3 regions of the Actinoplanes friuliensis DSM 7358 genome follow, and region 1 is predicted to be linked to each of the others. Evidence: riboswitches for the same ligand, from Rfam matches in the RefSeq annotation. Region 1 holds a riboswitch; each other region holds the start of a gene.
The links. Region 1 has a riboswitch for cyclic di-AMP ahead of AFR_RS10070 (C40 family peptidase). Riboswitches for the same ligand answer to the same signal wherever they lie in the genome.
Positions count from the first base shown of each region.

Region 1 (7,456 bases):
TTCACCCTCTTGATCATGCCCAACTTCCTTGAAGCTGTGCCTTCCGGAGCGGCCGGAAGGCCCAACTTCGCGGAAGTTGGGCCTTCCGTGGCGCTCTGAGGCCCCGACTTCGCGGAAGTTGGGCCTTCCGTGGCGCTCTGAGGCCCCGACTTCAAGGAAGTTGGGCGTGGCCGGCGGTCGACGGGCGGCTGGGTGGGCCGTTTGACGGCGGGGTCGCGGCGCGGCGAGGGGTGGCCAAGCCGTTGGAGCGCTTGGCGCCGCCGTGCCGGGAACCCGCTGCTGGAGACGGAACTTTCGGCGGTGGCCTGAGAAGGGTAGATCAGCACAACTTCCGTGAAGTCGGGCCTTTCAGGGCAGGCGGAAGGCCCAACTTCCGCGAAGGTGGGCCTTCTGTGGCGCTCTGAGGCCCCGACTTCAAGGAAGTTGGGCACAGCCCGGCGGTCCGGCTGGGTGGGCGCTCTGAAGCGTGTTGGCGGTGTCGTGAGGCGTCGGGGCAGGTGCTGGGGTGCTCGGCGGTCCCGCGCTGTTGAGGTGGGTTGATCAGCGCAACTTCGGTGAAGTTGGGCCTTCCTGGGCGGGCGGAAGGCCCAGCTTCCGTGAGGTCGGGCCTTCCAGGGTGGGCGGAAGGCCCGACTTCCGCGAAGTTGGGCCTTCCAAGGCGGGTGGAGGCCCAACTTCCGCGAAGGCGGGCCTTCCATGGCGCCTGAGGCCCGACTTCAAGGAAGTTGGGCGTGGCCGACGAGCCGGGTGCGGCGCGGACGGCGGCCAGGGCTGCGGACACACCGCGTGGCGGAGATCCACGGACGGCGGGTGGGCCGTTCGACGGTGTGGTGGCGGTTTTTGAGGCGTCAGGGGCCAAGCCGTTGGAGCGGTTGGCGCCGCCGCGCCGGCTACCTGCTCCTGGAGGGCAGAACCTTCGGGGCGGCCTGAGGGTCGGTTGATCAGCACAACTTCGATGAAGTTGGGCCTTCTGCGCCGCCTGGTGGCTCCGACTTCAAGGAAGGTGGGCACAGCCGGCGGCCGGGCTGGGTTGGTGGGTGGGCACTCTTAGGCGTGTTGGCGGTGCCGTGAGGCGTCGGGGCAGGTGCTGGGGTGCTCGTTGGTCCCGCGCTGTTGAGGTGGGTTGATCAGCGCAACTTCGGTGAAGTTGGGCCTTCCAGGGCGGCCCTAAGGCCCAACTTCGCGGAAGTTGGGCCTTCCGTGGCGCCGGAGGGCCCGACTTCAAGGAAGTTGGGCGTGGTCGACGGCCGCCGGGCGATGGCGGGGTGCGGTGCGGTGGCGCGTCAGGGGACCGAGCCGTTGGAGCGCTTGGGGGCGCCCCGCTGCTGAGGTGGGTTGACCAGCACAACTTGAGTACCGGGGGTGGATGCGAAAAAGGCCCGCCAGTGGCGGGCCTTTTCGGTGGTTGAGGGTCAGGCAGTGGCGAGAGCGGCGGCGTTGCGACGGGCCGCGAGGCGCCAGCGCAGGACGATCGTCGTCGTGAGGCCGATGCCGATCGCGGCCGGGGCCAGCGTCAGCGGGTTCATCGAGCCCGGCGACGTCACCGCCGCGCCGATCACGGCGTACGAAACCGCGGACGGGACCGAAGCGAGGGTGGTGCCGAGGAGGTAGCGCTTGCGGCAGACCGAGGTCGTGCCGTAGGCGTAGCCGATCAGGCCGAACGGTGCGAGCGGCAGGAAGCGGACCAGCAGCACCGCTGACAGGCCGCGGCGGTTGAGCCAGCCGTCGAGGCGCTCGAGCTTGCCGCCCGCGCGGGAGCCGAGGGCGCCGCGGCCGGCCCAGCGGCCTGCGTAGTAGGTGGCGACTGCGGCGATGATGGCTGCGGCCAGGGCGGTGACTGCGCCGGTGGCGGGGCCGAGGAGGGCGCCGCAGGCCAGGGTGATGGCGGTGCGGGGGGACCAGGACCGAGAGGAGCAGGCCGCCGACCACGGCGATCGCCACGGCGGCGGCGGGGCCGAGGGCGACCACCGAGTCGGCGATGGCCTGCAGGGGGAGGACGGCGGCGGCGACGCCGAGGCCTGCCACGACGGCGCCGAGGACGCCGAAGCGGAGGGCGCGGTGGCGCCAGCCGGTTGAGGGCTGCGTGCTGACCTGAGGGTCCGTGGCGGGGGTTGTGATGCCCCGCGGGGCGATCAGGGTGTCAGTCATGCAGGCGTGTCCCTACTTCTCGTCGGTCGAGGACTGAGGTGCGGGTCATGCGGCGCCGGCTGCGGCGAGTCGCTCGCCTCGGAGCCGGTCGGCCCAGGTGTCGTCGAGCGGTTGAAGACTATCCGCGCCGATCGCCCAACGCAGTAGCAGATCGGCTATAGCTGGGTTGCGAGCGAGAGCGGGGCCGTGGGCGTACGTGCCGAGGATCTTGCCGTGCCAGGCGCCCTCGGTCTGGCTGTCGTTGCCGATGCCTGCTGTGACGCGGGCCAGGGGGGCTACGCCGGGGCCCAGGTGGGTGCGGCCGCCGTGGTTCTCGAAACCGGTCAACGGGGGCAACCCTAGCCGCGGATCGATGTCGCCGCGAACTTCGCCGACCGCGCGGGTCTCGCCCCGGTCGGAGTACAGGTCCATCAGGTCGAGCCCGGCGCACTGGGCTCCCTTGGCGAAGAACGAGCGACCGAAGAGTTGGTAACCCGCGCAGACGGCCAGCACGGCCGCGCCCTGGTGGACGGCGCGGTGGAGGCCGCCGTCGGCGATCAGGCGCTGGGCTGCGAGCGCCTGCGGGCCGTCCTCACCGCCACCGATCAGGTAGATGTCGGCGGTGGTGGGCATGGCCTGGTCCGAGCGGACCTCGTACGTCTCCACCGGGATGCCCCGCTGGGCGGCGCGGCGGCCGAGGATCAGCATGTTGCCGCGGTCGCCGTACGTGGAAAGCAGGTCCGGGTAGATCCAGACGATCCGGAGGGTGCTCTCAGTTGACACGGTCCAACTCCGCTCGGATGTCCTGGAACGCCGTGTAGTTCGCGATCACTTCGAGGCGTCCCGGCGGGCTCGCCCGCACTGCCTCGTCGAAGGTAGTCACGTGGCGGAAGGCCACATCGTTCACTTCCAGTCGTACGGCGAGGTCGTAGGCCCGGTCACCGGTGATCAGGACCTGCCGCCCGCGCAGAGGGGAGAAGTCGACGTCGTAGAGCCACGACGTGTCGAAGCCGTCGGGGTCCCGGGCGTTGATGGAGAGCAGTGTCGGAGCCACCTCGGCCATGTCGAAGGCCTCGAGCCAGCTGGCGGGGTTCTTGGCCAGCAGCAGCCGGATGTTGCGGCCGTCGCGCTCGACCTGGGCGTACCGGCCGGCCACCGAGGCGACACCGGCCAGGCGGGGGACGGCCTCTATGGGCCGGACGCCGAACTCGGCGGCGACGGCCAGCGCGGTGGCGGCGTTGCCGAGGTTCACCTGTCCGGGGAGCTGGAGCTTGACCAGGTGCCAGTCGCCCTTGGGGTCGAGGACACCCTCGTCCTCGACGGTCCACTGGGCCTGGGGGCGGCGCAGCGGGCAGCCGGTGCACCACCATTCGCCGTTGGCGCGCTCGATGGGGGAGCCGCACTCGGGGCAGACGAAGGAGTCGTCGTGCCAGCGCTGACCGGCGCTGAACCAGACGACATTGGCGGTGTTGATCGCGGCCCAGACGACCATCGGGTCGTCCGCGTTCGCGACGACGTGGATGTCGGGGTGGGCGGCGAGGGCGGTGCGCCACATCTGCGCCATCATCGCCACCTCCTTCGCCCGGTCGAGCTGGTCGCGGGACAGGTTGAGCAAGGCGACCACACGCGGGGTGGTCTCGTCGATCACCCGGGCGAGGTAGTGCTCGTCGACCTCGAGGACCGCGAACGGGGTGGCACCGGCCTTGGCCAGCGCCGAGGTGTGCCCGGTGGGCATGTTGGCGCCGAAGGAGTTGGTGGCGACCGGGCCGAGGACGCCGAGGGCGGCGGCGGTGAACCGGGTCGTGGTGGTCTTGCCGTTGGTGCCCGACACGAGCGCGATCGCACGGCCGGCGGCGAGGTTCCTGAGCAGGTCAGGATCGATCTTGAGACCGATCCACCCGCCGATCACCGAGCCGTCACCGCGTCCCGCGGCCCGAGAGAGCGCCGCAGCGGTTCGCGACACGGAGGTCGCGACCTTGGCCCGTAGGGGCAATTTCCCGTCCGTCACGGCGACGAGGGTACCGGAAACGGACACTACGTCGAGTGGTGGAGCGGCCCGCGCGGCCTGGGAGGGGTCCGCAGGCCGAAGCTCGGCCGAACGGATGATCTCCACCCCGCCGCCCGGCGTCGTGTTTGGCCCGCTGGGGGCGTTTGCGACGGCAATCTCCCGACCTCGGACACGCGCATGATCCACCCTGCTGCGGCTTTTTGTGTGTTGTGTTTCACCCGTAACCTTCACCGGAGCGTGATCACAGAACTACGCAAAGCGCTGGCATTTGTCACGGGGTGGTTACAAACCGGACAGGCTCCGGTATGCCAAATACGCTGCGTAACCAAGCAAGGCCCGACAGTCGGCCCGGAAATCGGGTAGCAAGGTCCCTGCCGGTGAGCATCCGCTCGCCGCTCGTACCGCACCGGACCACGCCGAGCCCTGCCCCGGTCCGCGCGGCACGACCACGGAAGCAGCTTCAACCACACAGGCATACGGGGGCAGGGACGGGGGACCCAGATCCGGTCCGGCAGTTGCGGACCTTGGGGTGAAGTCACCTTTTGGCGACCGGGCACACCTTCCCGCCCGAACCCGACAGCTAACCTCGCAGGCGTGCCGGAGGGATATCTCTACCGTGCACGAACGCAGTTCGAGCCGTGGCCGCCGCATGCCCGGAACCGGAACCATCGCACTGTCCCTGGGTGCGTGCCTCTGCGCCGGCCAGCTGATCGGTACGCCGGCGGCATCCGCCGCTCCCGTCGTCACGGCGGCAGCCGCGGCGCCGGCGGTCAAGCCGAAGATCACCAACTCCGCGACCCGCTCCGTCGCGTGGGGCAAGAAGGTCAGCGTCACCGCCAAGGTGATCGACCCGAAGACCGGCAAGGTCGTCACCCGCGGTTCGGTACGCCTCCAGGCCAAGCGAGACGGCAAGTGGCGCACCTGGGTGACGAAGAAGCTGTCCTCGAAGGGGACGGTGAAGCTCACCGCGGAGCCGCACATCACCGGCTACTTCCGCACGCAGTACACCGGGGCCACGAACATCCGCTGGGCGACCAGCGGGGCCATCAAGATCACGGTGAAGAGCAGCGGGGCGAAGGTTCTCGCCCAGGCGAAGAAGCACAAGGGCGCGCTGTACAAGTTCGGTGCCTCGGGCCCCAAGCGCTTCGACTGCTCGGGCTACACCCAGTACGTCTACAAGAAGACGACGGGTAAGAAGCTCCCGCACAAGGCGAACTCGCAGCAGAAGTACGGCAAGGCGGTCGCCAAGAGCAAGAAGAAGATCGGCGACCTGATCGTCGTCCGGTCGGGTTCCTACGGCACCCACGCCGGCATCTACGCCGGCAACGGGTACATGTGGGACTCGCCGCACTCGGGCGCCCGGGTCGGCAAGCACAAGATCTGGAGCAAGAACTACGTCGTGCGCCGCCTCGTCGCCGCGTGAGGTAGAGCAGTGAAGTAGTAAGAGCAGTACGAGAGTCAGTGGGGCGTGACCCGTTTCGGGTCACGCCCCACTGTCGTATTCCCTCCACTTCGCTCCCCGGATCGCGGGAGGAGGGTTCGCGGGCGGTAAAGAACGCCCGATTTCTGGGGACTTTCGTGCCCGCCTGGGCGGCATGTCGGAAAGTGGACCATGGTCGGAGGCCCGAACCCCTCCACTTCCACCTCACCGGCTCTGACGTGCGCATTCATCCGCGAATCGGCTTCGCAGACCGGTCCATTCTTGTTGCGAGTGGAGGGAAGTGGAGTAGAGTGGAGCGCAGTGGCAGGGCCTGAGGAGCTGACTCCGAGGGGGTTGCCGGCCCAGACGACAGGCGGTCCGCGAAACCGCCGGGGGCAGGGGGGTCAGGCCGATGTTTCTCGGCACTCACACCCCGCGCCTCGACGACAAGGGCCGGCTGATCCTCCCGGCGAAGTTCCGTGACGAACTGGCGGGAGGTGTCGTGATCACCAAGGGGCAGGAACGTTGCCTTTACGTCTTCCCGATGCCCGAGTTCCAGCGCATCGCGGGGCAGCTCCGTGAGGCACCGGTCACGAACAAGGCCGCCCGGGCCTACAGCCGGGTGTTCTTCGCCAGCGCGCACGACGAGATCCCCGACAAGCAGGGCCGGGTCACCATCCCGGGCCACTTGCGGGAGTACGCGGCGCTGGATCGTGAGCTCGTCGTGATCGGCGCGAGCACGCGGGTGGAGATCTGGGACAAGCAGTCCTGGGAGCAGTACCTCTCGGCGAGCGAGGACGAGTTCGCCGACATCGAGGAGGGGGTGCTGCCCGGCGGACTGTGAGGCGTGGCACCTGTGGGCCGTCGACACGGTCCGGACGTCGCTGCCGCCGTACTGCGAGATCTCCAGCCGCTCCCGCTCCTGGCGCCTCTTCCCCGGTGCCAGGCGTGTGTCCGGTCGGGCGCGCCCGAAGGCAACGGGCACGAGCGGATGGGGATCTGGCGGTACGGACAGACGACCGGTCGTCGCAGGACACCGGGTGAGCGCGGAAAGAGCAGGCAATGGGGGTCGACATGGGGGAGCTTCGCGGCACACACGTGCCGGTGCTGCTCGAGCGCTGCCTCGAGCTGCTCGCCCCCGCCCTGGTCCTGCCGGGCGCGGTGCACGTCGACTTCACGCTGGGCCTGGGCGGGCACGCCGAGGCCGTGCTGGAGCGGTACCCGGACGTGGTCCTCATCGGACTCGACCGGGACACCGAGGCTCTCGCGCACTCCCGGCACCGGCTGGCCCGTTTCGGCGATCGGGTGCACTTCGTGCACGCGGTCTACGACGAGCTGCCGGACGTGCTGGCCGGCCTCCGTCTTCCGGCGTTCCACAGTGGGCTCTTCGATCTCGGCGTGTCCTCGCTGCAGCTCGACGAACCCGACCGGGGTTTTGCCTATTCGCGGGACGCACCGCTCGACATGCGGATGGACCAGTCGCGGGGGATCACCGCGGAGGAGGTCGTCAACGGCTACGAGCCGGGCGAGCTCGTCCGCATCCTGCGGGTGTACGGCGAGGAGAAGTTCGCGACGCGGGTCGTCTCGGCGATCGTCAAGCAGAGATCCAAGTCACGGATCGTCTCGTCGTCGGCGCTCGCGGACCTGGTCAGGGACGCGATCCCGGCCGCCGCGCGGCGAACGGGTGGAAATCCCGCGAAAAGAACGTTTCAGGCGTTACGTATTGAGGTAAATGCGGAGCTCGCCGCAGTCGAGTCCGCCGTACCGGCGGCATTGGACTTGTTGGCCCCGAAAGGGCGCCTTGTGGTGATGTCGTATCAATCACTGGAGGACCGGATCGTGAAGCGCGCCCTCACCGCGAGGGCACGCAGCACCGGGCCGATCGACCTGCCGGTCGAGCT
Region 1 is NC_022657.1:2,152,641-2,160,096, forward strand. It holds gene AFR_RS47710 (TVP38/TMEM64 family protein) at 1,413-1,883, opposite strand; gene AFR_RS47715 (hypothetical protein) at 1,888-2,076, shown strand; gene AFR_RS10060 (type 1 glutamine amidotransferase) at 2,194-2,910, opposite strand; gene AFR_RS10065 (Mur ligase family protein) at 2,900-4,120, opposite strand; cyclic di-AMP (ydaO/yuaA leader) riboswitch at 4,582-4,745, shown strand; gene AFR_RS10070 (C40 family peptidase) at 4,785-5,558, shown strand; gene mraZ (division/cell wall cluster transcriptional repressor MraZ) at 5,968-6,399, shown strand; gene rsmH (16S rRNA (cytosine(1402)-N(4))-methyltransferase RsmH) at 6,618-7,456, shown strand, end outside.

Region 2 (7,456 bases), 2.3 Mb from region 1:
CCACTTCGTCGGCCGGATCGACCCGACCGCGCTGACCGCCGCCATCGAGGCGGCACGGAAGGACCCGGGCGCCGCACCGTGACCGCGCTGCTGCTCGGCGCTCTCGGGCTGACGTTGTCGCTCGTGGTGCCGGGCATCCTCGCCTCCGCGCGCTGGCCCGCCCGCACGCCGGCCGGGGCCGTGCTGCTGTGGCAGAGCATCACCCTCGCCGGCGTGCTCTGCGCGCTCGGTGTGGTGCTGGCCGGCCCGCAGGAGCTCGTCAGTGAGCTTGGCTCCCGCCGCCCGGTCGGCGCGATCGCCCTGATCGGCGCGCTGGCAGTGGCCGCTCTGATCATCCTGCGCCTGGTGGTCTCGCTCGTGCAGGTGAGTCGCCGCTCGCGGGCCCGCCGTGCCCGGCACCGGCTGCTGGTCGACCTGCTGGACACCGCGGAGCGCCACGGCGCGTTGCCGGCCGAGGTGCCCGAGGGGCTGCGCGTCCTCGACGGGCCGCTGCCGTTCGCGTACTGCCTGCCGGGGCGCTCGCCGCGGGTGGTGCTCAGTGGTGGCGCGTTGCAGGTCCTCGACGCCGAACAGGTGTCGGCGGTGATCGCGCACGAGCAGGCCCACCTGCGGCACCGCCACGACGTGGTCATGGAGTCGTTCACCGCGTTCTACCGGGCGGTGCCCCGGCCCTTGCGCAGCCGTGCGCCGCTCGACGCCGTCCACCTGCTGCTGGAGATGGTCGCGGACGACGCGGCGCGGCGCAGCACCGGTGCCGCGCCGCTGCGGACGGCCCTCGCGCTGCTCAGCGACGCGGTCAGCCCGGACGCTCCCGCCGAGGTGGGCAGCGCGGACGCGGATCGCCGCCGGCGGCTGGAACGCCTCGACGGGCCGGACCCGCGGTCGAAGGGTCTGACGGTGCTGGCGGCCACCCTGGCCGCAGGCCTGCTGGTGCTACCGACCGTGATCCTGGTGGTGCCCTGGCTCGACCGTGCGCTCTCGGCGTGGCCCCTTTAAGTCCGTCTTAATTACGGTGCGTCACACGGCGTTATGCGTTCTGTGTCCCTATACCGCCGGGTTCTCTAACGCTTTGATCGGGAGTACGGTGGTGCCCGGCCGCTCAGTCCCCCCTCGTCCGATCCCGGGCGAACTGACGGCCACCGCCTAATCGTCGTTCACGAGCCGGGGACCCAGGAACCAGGGGTCAAGCCACAGCATCACCGTGGCCGGGCGCGCTTCCCGCCCGAACCCGTCAGCTAACCCGGTCGGCGGCCGAGGGAAGAAAGGACACTGCACCTACGTGAAACGGATTGAGGCGCGCAGCGCCGCAATTCTGCGCGGCATCGCCTGCGCCGTCGCCGCGGTCGGGATTCTTCTCGCTCCCGGGGTGGCACATGCGACACCGTCGCCGTCGAACATCGAAAAGCAGATCGACGAGCAGTGGAACAAGCTGGAACCGGTGATCGAGCAGTACAACGACGTGCACAACCAGCTGATCAAGAACCGGGCCCAGCTCAAGAAGATCGACAAGCGGCTCGCACCGCTGGAGCTGCAGGTCGATCTGGCCATGTCGCAGGTGGGCAACATGGCCGGGCAGGCCTACATGCAGGGCTCGCCCAACGCCGTGAAGGCCATGATCGTCAGTGGCTCGCCGACCGGTCTGACCGAGAAGCTCACGTTCCTCGATCAGCTCAGCCGGCACCAGCGCGAGTCGATCGCGGGTGTGGCCAAGCTGCGCGACCAGCTCGCGGGTGACAAGCGTGATCTGAAGACCCTGACCGATGCCGTCGCGGCACGCGACAAGCTGCTGGGACAGCAGAAGAAGGACATTCAGAAGAAGGTCGACGATCTGCAGAAACTGCGGATCAGGGCGTACGGCGCGAGCGGCAGCTCGGGCGGTGCGTTCCGGACGGGCCCCTGTCCGGTCGACTACGACAACTCCAAGGGCGGCCGGGCGGCGCAGAAGGCGTGCTCGCTGATCGGCAAGCCCTACATCTTCGGCGCCGAGGGGCCGAGCGGTTACGACTGCTCCGGTCTCACCAAGGTGGCGTGGGCGGCTGTCGGAGTGCACCTCGAGCACTTCACGGGTGATCAGATCGGGGCGGGCAGGGCGGTCAGCCGCAGTGAGCTGCAGCCGGGTGACCTGATCTTCTACGGCAGTCCGGTCCACCACGTGGGTCTCTACGTCGGAGGCAACACCATGGTCCACGCGCCGCACACGGGAGACCATGTGCGGATGGCGTCGATCGACCGCAGCGGGGCGATCACCGGCATGCGCCGGCCGGGCTGACCCGGTTCGCACCGCACACAGAAAGGCCGCCACCTGACGTGGCGGCTTTTTCTGTGTACCAGAATGGCCCGATGTTCCCCGCCGCCTTCACCCGCAACATCATCGGAAACTGGGGTGACGCCGGCCGCGAGTGGCTGGCCGGCCTCCCGGCGCTGATCGACGCCGTCACCCACGACTGGGGGCTGACCGCCGGTGACCCGTACCCGTTGAGTTTCAGCTGGGTGGCACCCGTGCGCCGGGCCGACGGCTCGCCGGCGGTGCTCAAGCTGGGCGTGCCCTCGACGGACGACCTGGTGCACCAGGCGGCCGCACTGTCCTTCTTCGACGGTGCCGGCGCCGTGCGGCTGCTGCGCCACGACGAGGCCCGCGGAGCGATGCTCCTCGAGAAGGTGGAGCCCGGGCACACCCTGCGCCGCCTGGTGCTCGAGCACGACCAGGAGGCCACGGACGTCCTGATCGCGATGATGCGCCGGCTGCACCGGCCCGCGCCACCGGACCTGGCCGTCGCGGAGCTCACCTCCTACGGCAACGGCTTCGCCGAGCATTTGCGGCGTTACCCCGGCGAGCACCCGATTCCCCGGCAGTTGGTCGTCCGCGCCGCCGGACTCTTCATCGAGCTGTGCCAGTCCGCCACCGAGCGCGTCGTGCTGCACGGCGACCTCCACCACGAGAACGTCCTCGCCGGCGACCGCGAGCAGTGGCTGGCCATCGACCCCCACGGCCTGGCCGGCGACCCCGGGTACGAGGTCGGCCCGATCCTCTACAACCCGTTCGACGGTGACGAGCCGGTGCTCGGCCTGGTGCCGATCCGCATCGAGCAGTTCGCCGAGGGCCTCGGCATGCCCATCGACCGCGTGGTCGCCTGGGGCTTCGTACAGGCGGTGCTCTCCGAGGTCTGGGACGCGGAGAGCGGCGAGTCCAAACCGGGCCAGGCCCTCGACGTGGCGCTCAGCCTGGAGCGCCGCCTCTCCTGAGCAGAGTCAGGAGCCGGACGAGCTCCTTGCGGTCCGCCGCCGACAGGGGCGCGAGCAGCTCGTCCTGAATCTCCTCACCCTTGGCGGCAAGCTCGACGGCGCGTTCCTGTCCGCGCGGGGTGACGGTGACGGTGTTGCGGCGCTTGTCGTCCGGGTCGGGCCGCCGCTCGACGTAGCCGTCCGCGGCCAGCTCGTTGAGGGCGGCGACCACGTCGCTGAAGTGAATGGCCGTGCGGCGTCCCAGGTCGGCCTGGCTGGCCGGCCCGTCGTCGATCAGCGTCGACAGCAGCCGGTAGTGGTAGCCGCGGGCGCCGATCTCGGCGAAACGCTCACCGACCAGGCGGTGGGCGTACGCCGCAGTCTGGGTCAGCAGCCAGCTGGGGAGGTGGTCCATGAGGCGAGATTACCATTTGCCGGACTAACGTTAGTGCGCCTAACGTTAGACGCATGAACGATATCGAGCCGTACCGCGTCCACGTCCCGCAGGCCGACCTCGACGACCTGGCCGACCGCCTCGGCCGCGCAAGGTGGCCCGACGAGCTGCCGGGCGTGGGGTGGGACTACGGGATCCCCCTCGAACGGGTCCGGGAGCTGGCCGAACGCTGGCGTACCACCTACGACTGGCGTGTGCACGAGGCGGCGCTGAACGCGTACCCGCAGTTCGTGACCGAGATCGACGGGCAGCGGATCCATTTTCTGCACGTGCCGTCCGCGAACCCTTCCGCTCTACCGCTGGTGCTCGTGCACGGCTGGCCCGGGTCGGTGCTCGAGTTCCTCGACCTGATCGAGCCGCTGACCGATGACTTCCACCTGGTCATCCCGTCCATCCCCGGCTTCGGCTTCTCCGGCCCGACGCACGAGAAGGGCTGGGGCCTGGAGCGGATCGCGCGGGCGTTCGCCGAGCTGATGAGCCGGCTGGGCTACGAGCGGTTCGGCGCGCACGGCGGTGACTGGGGTTCGGGTGTGGCTCGTGCCCTGGGTGGCGTCGCGCCGGACCGTGTTGTCGGCGTGCACGTCAACTACCTGCCGACACCAGGGCCGGTCGACGGGCTGTCGGGGCAGGACCGGGAGCGGGCCGAGCGGATCGCGGCCTTCGCCGCGAACCGGCCCGGTTATCAGGTGCTGCAGGCGACACGGCCGCAGACGATCGCGTACGCGCTCACGGACTCCCCGATCGGCCAGCTGGCCTGGATCGCCGAGAAGTTCACCGAGTGGGCCGATCCGGCCTCCTCGATCAGCGACGACGTGCTGCTCAGCGACGTGTCGATCTACTGGTTCACCCGCACGGCCGGTTCGTCGGCGCGGCTGGCCAAGGAGAGCGGTCGCGGCACACCGTGCCCGGTGCCGCTGGGTGTCGCGGTGCTGCCGCACGACATCGTGCAGTCGGTGCGGCCGCTGGCCGAGCGGTCCTTCGACATCCGGCACTGGACCGAGCTGCCGCGCGGCGGGCACTTCGCCGCGCTGGAGGTGCCGCAGGACCTGGCTGCCGACATCGCGGCGTTCTTTCAGCTCCAGGGGGCGGTGACTTCTTCCTCGACGTAGAGCTGGCAGCCGTTGCGGCCCTGGCGCTTCGAGCGGTACATGGCCGCGTCGGCGTGCCGCATCAGGGACTTCACGTCGGAGCCGCCCGGGTACGCCAGAGCCACGCCGATGCTGCACCCGACGTCCAGCTTCAGGCCGGCGACCGAGGCGTTGGTGCTGATGCCCTCGACGATGCGCTGGGCCACGCTCAGCGCCTCCTCGGCGTTCCTGACGCGGGTCAGGACCACACCGAACTCGTCGCCGCCGAGCCGCCCCGCGGTGTCCGTGTCCCGGGTGACCCGCTTGATGACACCGCTGATCGTCTGCAGAAGGCGGTCACCGACGTCGTGGCCGTACGTGTCGTTGACGGCCTTGAAGCCGTCGAGGTCGCAGAAGAGCACCGCCACCGGGTGCTGGTAGCGGGTGCCCTGCGCGAGGGCACGCTCGAGATCGCGGTTCAGCGTGGGGCCGTTGGCCAGCCCGGTGAGGCCGTCGTGGGAGGCCGCGTACGCGATCCGGTCCTGCACCGCCCGGCGCTCGGTGATGTCGCGCTGGTGGCTGACGATGGCCTGGACGGCAGGGTGGGCCAGCATGTTGCGGGCGATGATCTCGTGCCAGTGCCAGGACCCGTCGGCGTGCCGGACCCGCAGCTCGGCCGAGTGCTCGACGGTGCTGTCCGAGGCGAGCAGGCGCGTGAAGAGCTCCATCGCCGCGATGTCGTCCTCGGGGTGGAACAGGCCGCTGAGCACCTTGCCGCGCAGCTCCTCGGGGAGGTAACCCATCACCGGCTTGGCCGCCGGGCTGACCCAGGTGATGTTGCCGTCGGCGTCACCCATGGTGATGACCTCGGAGCCGTCGCGGACCAGCGCCCGGAAGCGTTCCTCGTTGTGCCGGACCGACGCCTCGGCCCGCTCGTTCTGGGCGACGAACTTGCCGAGGGTCCGGGCGGTGGTGACAGTGCCGATCGCGACGAGCAGCGCCAGCCCGTGCGACTGGGCCACGCTCAGGTTGGTGGGTAGCAGGCCGAGACCGACGACGACCTGACCGGCCAGCAGAGCGCCGGCGCTGGCCGCGGCAGCGGGCTTCCAGGCCCGGGAGCCGGACTGCCGCAGGTGCACCGTGAGGATGTGCAGGTGGGCGATCGCCAGCAGGGGTCCCCAGCCGAGCAGGTACATCGTGATGGTGGTGTTGACGATGTGAAGGCTGATGCGCAGGCCGGCCCGCCGGTGGAGGTTCCCGCCGGAGAGCCAGAGCTGAATCTCCGGCTGCTGGCAGAAGGCGCCGAAACCGAGCACCAGCGCGAGGATCCACAGCGGGACGTCGCCGGTCAGGTCGAACTGGCGCAGCACGACGACAAGGGTCAGGACGACCAGGGGCTCCATGCCGTTCCGGGCGATCCGTGCGCCTCTGGCCAGCAGCGGGTGCATGCGTCATCCCTGTCCTGATCGGTGCCTGCACGGATTGCCGGGCCGGTATTTGTTCATTCGACCGCCACGGGCTGCATCAAAGGACAAGACGCGGAAATGTAGGGCGCATGCGTCTCGATCTCAGCGGCAGGACCGCACTTGTCACCGGCTCGACCCAGGGCATCGGTCTGGCCATCGCCACCGGACTCGCCGAGGCGGGGGCGCGGGTGGCGATCAACGGCCGTGACCCGGAGAAGGTGAGGGCCGTGCTGCCGGAGCGGGGTGACTTCGTGGCGGCACCGGCCGACCTGACCACCGACGAGGGTGTCGCCGCCCTCCTGGAGCAGCTGCCGTCGGTCGACATCCTGGTCAACAACCTGGGCATCTTCGGCGCGCAGCCCGCGCTCGAGATCACCGACGCCGAGTGGCGGCGGTACTTCGAGGTCAACGTCCTCACCGGCGTACGCCTGACCAGGGCCTATCTGCCCGGCATGAAGGAGCGGGGCTGGGGCCGGATCCAGTACATCGCCAGCGACTCGGCGGTGGTCGTCCCGGCGGAGATGATCCACTACGGCATGACCAAGACCGCGCTGCTGGCCGTCTCCCGCGGTTTTGCCAAGGAGGCGGCCGGCAGTGGTGTCACGGTGAACAGCGTCATCGCCGGCCCCACGCACACCGGTGGTGTCGAGGACTTCGTCTACGAGCTGGTCGACAAGGACCTGCCGTGGGAGGAGGCGCAGCGCGAGTTCATGCGCCTGCACCGGCCGCAGTCCCTGCTGCAGCGGCTCATCGAGCCCGAGGAGATCGCCAACATGGTGGTCTACCTCAGCTCACCCCAGGCGTCGGCGACCACCGGCGGCGCGGTCCGGGTCGACGGTGGTTACGTCGACGCGATCCTTCCGTAACGCCCCTGGTGACGGCGGGCCTTCATCCGGTTTCCGCAGGTCGCCATCGAGCACCAGCGGGCGGTGCCGGCCCGGCTGCGGTCGAGCAGGAAGAGACGGCACTCGTCGTTGGCGCACGCTCGCAGGCGGCCGGGGTGCTGCTCGTGCAGCTCGGCCCAGGCGAGGACCGCACGGACGGCCAGCAGCCGGTCGGCGGGCGCGTCGAGCTGCCACTCGAGCCCGGTGTCGCCGATCACGGGGGACCGGTGGACCCCCTCCAGCAGGGGGGCGAGGTCGGCCGCCGGCCGGTCGCCGCGGACGACCCCCTGAAGCCGGTCCCGAGCCGTGCGGACCGCCGTGAGCTCGGCGCCGGTGCCCGTCCCGCCCCGGGCCGCCGGATCC
Region 2 is NC_022657.1:4,405,465-4,412,920, forward strand. It holds gene AFR_RS20320 (BlaI/MecI/CopY family transcriptional regulator) at 1-82, shown strand, start outside; gene AFR_RS20325 (M56 family metallopeptidase) at 79-996, shown strand; cyclic di-AMP (ydaO/yuaA leader) riboswitch at 1,131-1,265, shown strand; gene AFR_RS20330 (C40 family peptidase) at 1,280-2,269, shown strand; gene AFR_RS20335 (aminoglycoside phosphotransferase family protein) at 2,341-3,243, shown strand; gene AFR_RS20340 (MarR family winged helix-turn-helix transcriptional regulator) at 3,218-3,637, opposite strand; gene AFR_RS20345 (epoxide hydrolase family protein) at 3,700-4,785, shown strand; gene AFR_RS20350 (sensor domain-containing diguanylate cyclase) at 4,749-6,191, opposite strand; gene AFR_RS20355 (SDR family NAD(P)-dependent oxidoreductase) at 6,299-7,075, shown strand; gene AFR_RS20360 (CGNR zinc finger domain-containing protein) at 7,051-7,456, opposite strand, start outside.
Region 2: another riboswitch for cyclic di-AMP. It lies ahead of AFR_RS20330 (C40 family peptidase); the one in region 1 lies ahead of AFR_RS10070 (C40 family peptidase).

Region 3 (7,456 bases), 600 kb from region 1:
ATCGTGGTGGCCCGCGTGCTGCACCTGCCGCACACGCGTACCAACCACCGCATCGACTGGCCGGGTGCGGTCGCGCTGATCGTCGGCCTGGTGCCGCTGCTGACCGTGGCCGAGCAGGGCCGTACCTGGGGCTGGGATTCACCGCGGGCCCTGGCCTGTTACGCGATCGGCCTGATCGGCATCGTCGCCTTCATCCTGGCCGAACGCGCCTACAAGGACGAGGCACTGCTGCCGCTGCGGCTCTTCAAGAACCGGACCGTCGCGGTCGGCTCGATCTCCAGCACGATCATCGGTATGGCCATGTTCGGTGGCCTGCTGACCGTGCCGCTGTACCTCCAGATCGTCAAGGGCTCGTCGGCGACCGAGGCCGGCCTGCAGATGATCCCGTTCGTGGTGGGCATCATGGCCGGCTCGATCACGGCCGGTCAGCTGATCGCCCGTACCGGCCGCTACCGGATCTTCCCGATCATCGGCAGCTCGCTGATGCTGATCGCGCTGGGCCTCTTCGCCACGATCGGTGCGGACACCCCGCTCTGGAAGACGATGCTGATCATGGTCGTGATGGGTCTCGGCCTGGGTGGCAACATGCAGCCGATGATCACGGCCGTGCAGAACGCCGTCTCGCCGCGGGAGATCGGCGTGGCCACCAGCTCGGTGACCTTCTTCCGGTCGATGGGTGGCACGCTCGGCACCGCGATCTTCCTGTCGGTGCTGTTCAACGTTGTCGGCGGCAAGATCAATTCGGCCTACGAGAAGGCACAGGGCACCCCGGCGTTCCAGAGCGCCGTCGCGGCCGACCCGAGTCAGCTGCAGACGCTGCAGCGGGCCCAGGGCGGCGACGCGCTGAGCGACACGTCGTTCCTCGGCCGCCTCTCCGACGTGGTCTCGCACCCGTTCAAGGTCGGCTTCTCGGACGGCATCCAGCTGATCTTCCTGCTGGCCGCGGCCGTGATGGTCATCGGCCTGATCGTTGTCCTCTTCCTGCCGGAGGTGCCGCTCCAGCAGCGGTCCGCCCAGCAGCAGCGGGCCGACGACGCTGCGGCCGCCGCCGCGAGCGACGGCGTGCCCGGTGAGGTCGGGGCCGGCCCGGAGGTCGAGACCAAGAGCTCCCGCTAGCGCTTTCGAGCACAGCAGAGGGTACGGGCGCAGCACGCGCTCGTACCCTTTGTCGTATGGCAGTCGTGAAGATCAACGCTATCGAGGTCCCCGAGGGCGCCGGCCCCCAGCTGGAGCAGCGCTTCGCCGCCCGCCAGGGTGCGGTGGAGAACGCGAAGGGGTTCCTGTCCTTCGAGCTGCTCCGCCCGGTCGGCGGCGAGACGCGCTACTTCGTCTACACCCGCTGGGAGACGGAGGAGGACTTCCAGGCCTGGTCGGCCGGTCAGGGCCGGGCAGCTCACGCCGGTGAGCGCAGCCGCCCGGTCGCCTCCGGAGCCAGCCTGCTGGAGTTCGAGGTCGTCCAGCACGTCGAGAAGTAGGGGTCAGCTCTCCGCGTTACGGGCGGCCGCCGCGATAAGCCGTTCGGCGACCGCCCGGCGATCGATGCCGAGGCGCTGCGACGTCTCCCGCAGCACGTCGTAGGCCTCCTGCACACCGCAGCCCCGCTGCGCGATGATCACGCCGGCGGCCCGGTCGACGGTGGCGCCCTCGGCGAGACTTTCCCGCCGGCGAAGCTCACCGAGGAGCACCTCGGCCTGGTTGACCAGCGCCATCGTGGTCAGCAACAGCTCGGGATCGACGCCACCCGGCTCGGCGACGAAGAGGCTCAGGGCGCCCACCGAGGTGCGCTGCACGTCGAGCGGGATCGAGACGATGCCGTGGACGCCCTCCACGCGGGCACACACGGCGAGCTCGGGCCAGCGCGGGTCGTTCTGCAGCTCCTGCGCGGTGACCAGCACACGGTTGCGGGCCGCTTCGAGAGCGGGACCCTGACCGGTGGCGTACTGGAGGTCGTCCAGGGCCTGCGCCCGCGGCCCGGAGGCGGCCACCACCGGCGGACCACCCTCACCGATCAGCGTGACCGAGCAGCGCAGAGCACCGGGCACGGCACTGGCGGCAAAGGCAGCGAGCCGGTCCAGTGCCTGCGGCATGTCGTCGGCACCGAGCAGGCGTACGGACAGCTCGTGGAGCAGGCCGGCCAGCTCCACGGGATGTGGACCGGCGGGCAGCACGGTCGAGGCCGGCACACCACGAACCCGGCCGCCGGTGTCGGTGACCGGGCCGCTGCGACGGACGGGACGGGCAGCACGGTCGTTACCGGTGGCCTTGGCCCGCTCGGCGCCACGCCGGCTCTTCCGGCTCCCGGCCGTCCTGCGGGCCTCGGGAGTGGCCGCCAGGATGGCCAGCTCGCCGGAAGTGATCTCGGCGGACGGCAGGGTCGGCGCGGCCAGCGGACCCCGGCTCCGCCCGAGGCCGGAGACGCGGGCCGGGCCGGCGGTCAACGGGTTGCCCGGGAGGCCGGTGGACGGCGGGAGACGTCGGGAGACGAGCCGCCCGGAGCTCCGCTGCGGGGCTGACATCTGCCCGATATTGCCATGCGCATCGGTGAACACGAAAGTCATGTCCACTACCGGGTGCCTTCGCCGGGCGTGACCGTCTGCCCCGACGTCCGGTGCTCGAGGAACGAGTCCGGCGCCGCTTCCAGGTCTTCCTCCCGCTCGTCGGAGTCCGCGAGGATGGCTGCGGCCTGGGCCCCGGGGTCCGAACTGCCCGGGTTGCGCTCCTCCGGCAGCAGGTCGGCAGCGCGCTGATCGATCCGATCGTCACTCATGGGAGATCGAGTACCCAGCATCTGGAACGGCAAAAGCGCCGCCCCCGGGAATCCCGGTGACGGCGCCAATGCGGATGTCGGTGCGCAGGTCGCCTCTCGGCGAAAGGCTCAACGCGGCTCCAGCCGAACGGTATTCCGCGAAGGCAAAGGGTGAGGCCCGGGGACACTGATCGCACCGACATCCGTTCCAACCGTCGGCCGGGCCCGGGGATTCCGGTAGAGCTTGTGACCCAGACCACACTGTTTGCCACCACCGGGGCCGGGTAGACCGACCCTCGTGAGCGATGACCTGCAGCTACTCGACGCCTATCTCGACGACGCCTTCCTGAGCACGGAACGGCTCAGCAGCGGCGACCTGCAACGCGGTGCCATCGCGGCGGACCTCCCGGCGACCGCAATGACCCGTATCGACGCACTCCCCGAGGGTGAGTACTCCCAGGACGAGGCCTCGGAAGCCCTGCGGGTCCTGGGAGCCTGAGCCTCGGAAACCGATCAAGGAGCGACATGACGCAGCAGAACGAACGCCTGCCCGCCTTCGGTGACGAGGAAGCGGTCCCGGACGGCGACAGCGACTTCGCGAGCGAGCACTCCGACACGGTCGTGGACCCGGAGATCACCGAGGGCAAGGACGACGGTGAGACCGAGAGCCCTCGCGGCTGGACAGGCCTGGACCGCGAAGGCCCGCCCTGACCCGTCCATGACAAAGCCCCCGGCGTTCGCCGGGGGCTTTTCTGTCGTCTCAGGCCTGCGCGAGGGCCGGCTGCTCGTCCTCCTGCGGTTCACCCTCGGCGGCCTCCTTGGCCAGCGAGTAGGCCATCTGGAGGAAGTCCGAGGCGGCCGTGGCGGTGAAGACGGTCGCGGCGAGCCGGGTCAGCCGGGGCGCAAAAACCAGCCCGCTGGTCAGCCCGGTCGCCACCCACACCGCGAGGCAGAACGGGCAGCTGACCAGCTCACCGATCGAGTGCCGCAGTGTGCTGCCCTCGTCGCGGACCTCCTCGTTGACCTCGGCGCTGCCGCCCGGCTCGGCGTACCGGGTGAAGGGCGCGCGCAGCGGGCTGGTGATCGAGTCCTTGGCGATCAGCCGGCTCAGCTTGTGCGTGGCGATCGAGATCAGCACGACGTCGGCCGCGGCGGGACGCTCCGGCACCGGGCGCCCGGACAGCTTCGCCGCGGTGGCCAGCGTCCCGGCCAACACACCGAACGCGCCCATGGTCACCAGATATCCGTCCAGCGGCCGGTGCTCGTGCGGCGCGTACGCCCGCCGCAGCCGGTTCAGCCGACCGCGTACCGAGGGAAACATGCGGGGGGTTCCTCTCCCTGTCAGAAGTCCTGCGTGAGCCGCGACGCGTCGACCTCACGGCCGGGGTGCCGGGCCAGGTACTCGGTCTCCAGCTCCGCCGTGCGCCGCAGGTGGTTGGAGAGTGCCGCATCGGGGCCGTGCCGCAACGTGTCCAGCCGGGTCCGGTGCAAACTGGCCAGCTCGCGCAGCAGGTCGTCGTCGGCCAGCCCCGCAGGATCGATACCGGTCTCGGAGACGACGAGCTCGTCGTCACCCGAGTCGAGCCGGGCGTCGGTCATGGCGGTTCTCCCCCTCGTCGTCGGACGTGTACCTGTGCATGCGTTGCCCGAGCCGTCTGCCGCCAAACCCACGCCGGTACGCTGAGGACCATGAAAGGGCTGTGGACCCCCGCGTGGATCGCGCGCCACGTCCTCGCTCTGGTGCTCGTCGCCGCGTTCCTGGGGCTGGGCTGGTGGCAGTTCAGCCGCGCCACCGACGGCAACACCCTCAGCTGGGGTTACACCTTCGAGTGGCCGGTGTTCGCGGCGTTTGTCGTCTTCATCTGGTTCCGCGAGGTCCAGCAGGAGCGCCGCGCCTCCCGGGCGGTGCCGGAGGAAGAGCCGGGCGAGCCGGAGCAGGCAACGGTGCAGAAAGACGGACCGGTGACCGTACGCCGCCCGGTCCGCGTGCCCGTGGCCGCCGCGGCGCCCGCCGACGACGACCCCGAGCTGGTGGCGTACAACGACTACCTGAGCTGGCTGGCCGCCCATCCCGGCGCCCGGCCCGGCGATTACCCCAGGACCAGTTGAGACAGAGGACGTGGATCGTGCAGGGAGCCCTCACCCGTTACCGGATCATCGCCTGGATCGTCGGCGTGGTCCTCATCGTGCTCGTCGTGATCGGCATGCCCCTGAAATACGTGGGTGACAACGACACGGTCGTGGCCGCGGTGGGTCCCTTCCACGGCTTCCTCTACATGGTCTACCTCGTGGCGACCTTCGACCTGAGCCGGCGCCTGAAGTGGCCGCTCGGGCGGATGCTGCTGGTGATGCTCGCCGGCACCATCCCCTTCTTCTCTTTCTGGGCAGAACGGGTTGTTACTCGCAAATGGGCCGGCACCGAGGTGCAGACGCCGCCCGCCATGGCAGAGTAGGCAAAAGTAACGCTCTGAAAGGGCTTTGTCGCCGCCCGTTATCGGGATCATTCACATATATGTGATCATTGGCGCAAGTCACTCTCCCGGCTCTTGTGTTAATGCCGAGCGCCGATAAGTTAATGCGGTTGGTCCGGTCCGCAGCCACACCCTCGGTGGCACCGGCCAGCGCCGCTGAATCCTCGCCGGCGGAAAAGACGGCCCCGATCCCCCAGGGCCGCCACTTCCGCCATGACGAACCGGGGAACCACCGAAGCAGCACCGGGGTGAATCCGCGTCCGCGCGGTAGGGCATTCTTCCGAGCCCGAATCCGACAGCTAACCCGGTAAGCGGCCACAAGCGGAAGAAAGGCCCGCACGTTGCCACACGCCCGCACGACGATGCGCGCTCTCGTGGTCGCCGCCCTGGCGATCGCGATCAGCGGCACCACCGTGACGGCTGCCCAGGCGGCACCGTCGACGAGTGAACTCACCAAGAAGATCGACAAGGCGTCCGACCAGCTCGAGGACGTCGTCGAGTCGTTCAACAAGATGAAGCTCAGCCTGAAGAAGACCAAGGCCGAGGAGAAGAAGCTCGCCGAGTCGGTCGGTCCGGCCAAGGCAGCCCTCGTGGCCGCCGGTGGACAGATGAAAACACTCGCGTCCTCGGCCTACATGACCGGGAACGTCGGCACCATGAACGTCGTGCTCGAAGGCGCCGACAACCTCATGGACCGGATGAGCATCCTCGAGCAGATCTCGCGCAGCCGCAGCCGTGACATCGCGGAATACACCGCGACGACGCAGAACTACACCGAGCGTCAGGCCGCACTCAAGGCGACGCAGGACAAGCAGGCCGCCGAGGTCAAGGAACTGTCCGATCGCAAGAAGAAGATCGAGGCGGACCTCAAGAAGCTGTACTCGATGCGCACCGCCGCGTACGGCTCACCGACGGAAACCGGCAGCAAGTACACAGGCAGCATCCCGAAGATCGCGGGCTCGGCGGGCAAGGCGGTGACGTTCGCGTACAACGCCATCGGCGTGATGTACGACTACGGCGCCGACGGTCCCAACGGCTACGACTGCTCGGGCCTGACCTCCGCCGCCTGGCGGGCCGCCGGCAAGTCACTGCCGCACAACGCCGCCGCGCAGTACAGCGCGACAACACGGATCAGCCGTTCGCAGCTCCAGGCGGGCGACCTGGTCTTCTACCGCAGCAACGGCCACGTCGCCATCTATGTCGGCGGCGGCCAGATCATCGACGCCTCCCGCGCGGGTCAGCCCGTCAAGAAGCGCACGATCGACATCATGACGCCGAACGGCTACGGCCGGGTCTAGGCGCCACAGCAACGGCAAAAGGCCGGTGTCCCCGCTCGGGGCACCGGCCTTCTGGTGTCGGTAGGTGGTGGAGTTACGCGGCCTGGAGGCCTTCGGCGCGGGCGAGCTCACGCAGCCGGCCCAGCGCCTGGATCTCGAGCTGGCGGATCCGCTCCCGGGAGAGCGAGAAGCGCGACGCCACCTCGGTCAGCGAGTGCTCGCGACCGTCCTCGAGGCCGTACCGGGCGCGCATGATGCCCGCCGACCGGTCGTCGAGGTGGTTCAGCAGGCCCTCGATGCGCTGACGCTCCAGCGCGGTCAGGACGATCTCTTCCGGCGACGGCGCGTCGCTGTCGGCGACCAGGTCGCCGAGGTTCGTGTCGCCGTCGTCGCCCACCGGGGTGTCCAGGGAAACGGTGTCCTGGGCCCAGCGGGTCAGTTCGGTGACGCGCTCGACCGTCACACCCAGGGCAGCGGCGACCTGCGCCGGCTCGGGGTCGGCGCCGAGCTCACGGACGAGCTGGCGGGTGACGTTGCGCATCCGGTTGACGTCCTCGACCAGGTGCACGGGGAGGCGCACGGTGCGCTCCTGCTGGGCGATCGCCCGGCTGATCGCCTGGCGGACCCACCACGTGGCGTAGGTCGAGAACTTGTAGCCACGCTCGTAGTCGAACTTCTCGACGGCGCGCACGAGGCCCGTGTTGCCCTCTTGGATGAGATCGAGCATCGGCATGCCCGACCGCACGTAGCGGCGGGCGATCGAGACGACCAGCCGGAGGTTCGCACGGATGAAGAGATCCTTCGCCCGCTTGCCCTCGGTGACGAGTCGCTCCAACTCCTCCCGGCTGACGCCGCGACGGACCTCGCCGGTGTCGAGCAGGTGCTCGGCGTAGAGCCCGGCCTCGATTGCCTTGGAGAGGTCGACCTCCCTGGCAGCATCCAACAGCGGCGTCCGGGAGATT
Region 3 is NC_022657.1:1,554,884-1,562,339, reverse strand. It holds gene AFR_RS07220 (MDR family MFS transporter) at 1-1,116, shown strand, start outside; gene AFR_RS07215 (antibiotic biosynthesis monooxygenase family protein) at 1,173-1,475, shown strand; gene AFR_RS47665 (GAF and ANTAR domain-containing protein) at 1,479-2,516, opposite strand; gene AFR_RS07205 (hypothetical protein) at 2,564-2,767, opposite strand; gene AFR_RS07200 (hypothetical protein) at 3,045-3,245, shown strand; gene AFR_RS07195 (hypothetical protein) at 3,272-3,457, shown strand; gene AFR_RS07190 (DUF1360 domain-containing protein) at 3,507-4,067, opposite strand; gene AFR_RS07185 (DUF6158 family protein) at 4,088-4,345, opposite strand; gene AFR_RS07180 (hypothetical protein) at 4,436-4,855, shown strand; gene AFR_RS07175 (DUF3817 domain-containing protein) at 4,873-5,199, shown strand; cyclic di-AMP (ydaO/yuaA leader) riboswitch at 5,408-5,546, shown strand; gene AFR_RS07170 (C40 family peptidase) at 5,580-6,515, shown strand; gene AFR_RS07165 (sigma-70 family RNA polymerase sigma factor) at 6,589-7,456, opposite strand, start outside.
Region 3: another riboswitch for cyclic di-AMP. It lies ahead of AFR_RS07170 (C40 family peptidase); the one in region 1 lies ahead of AFR_RS10070 (C40 family peptidase).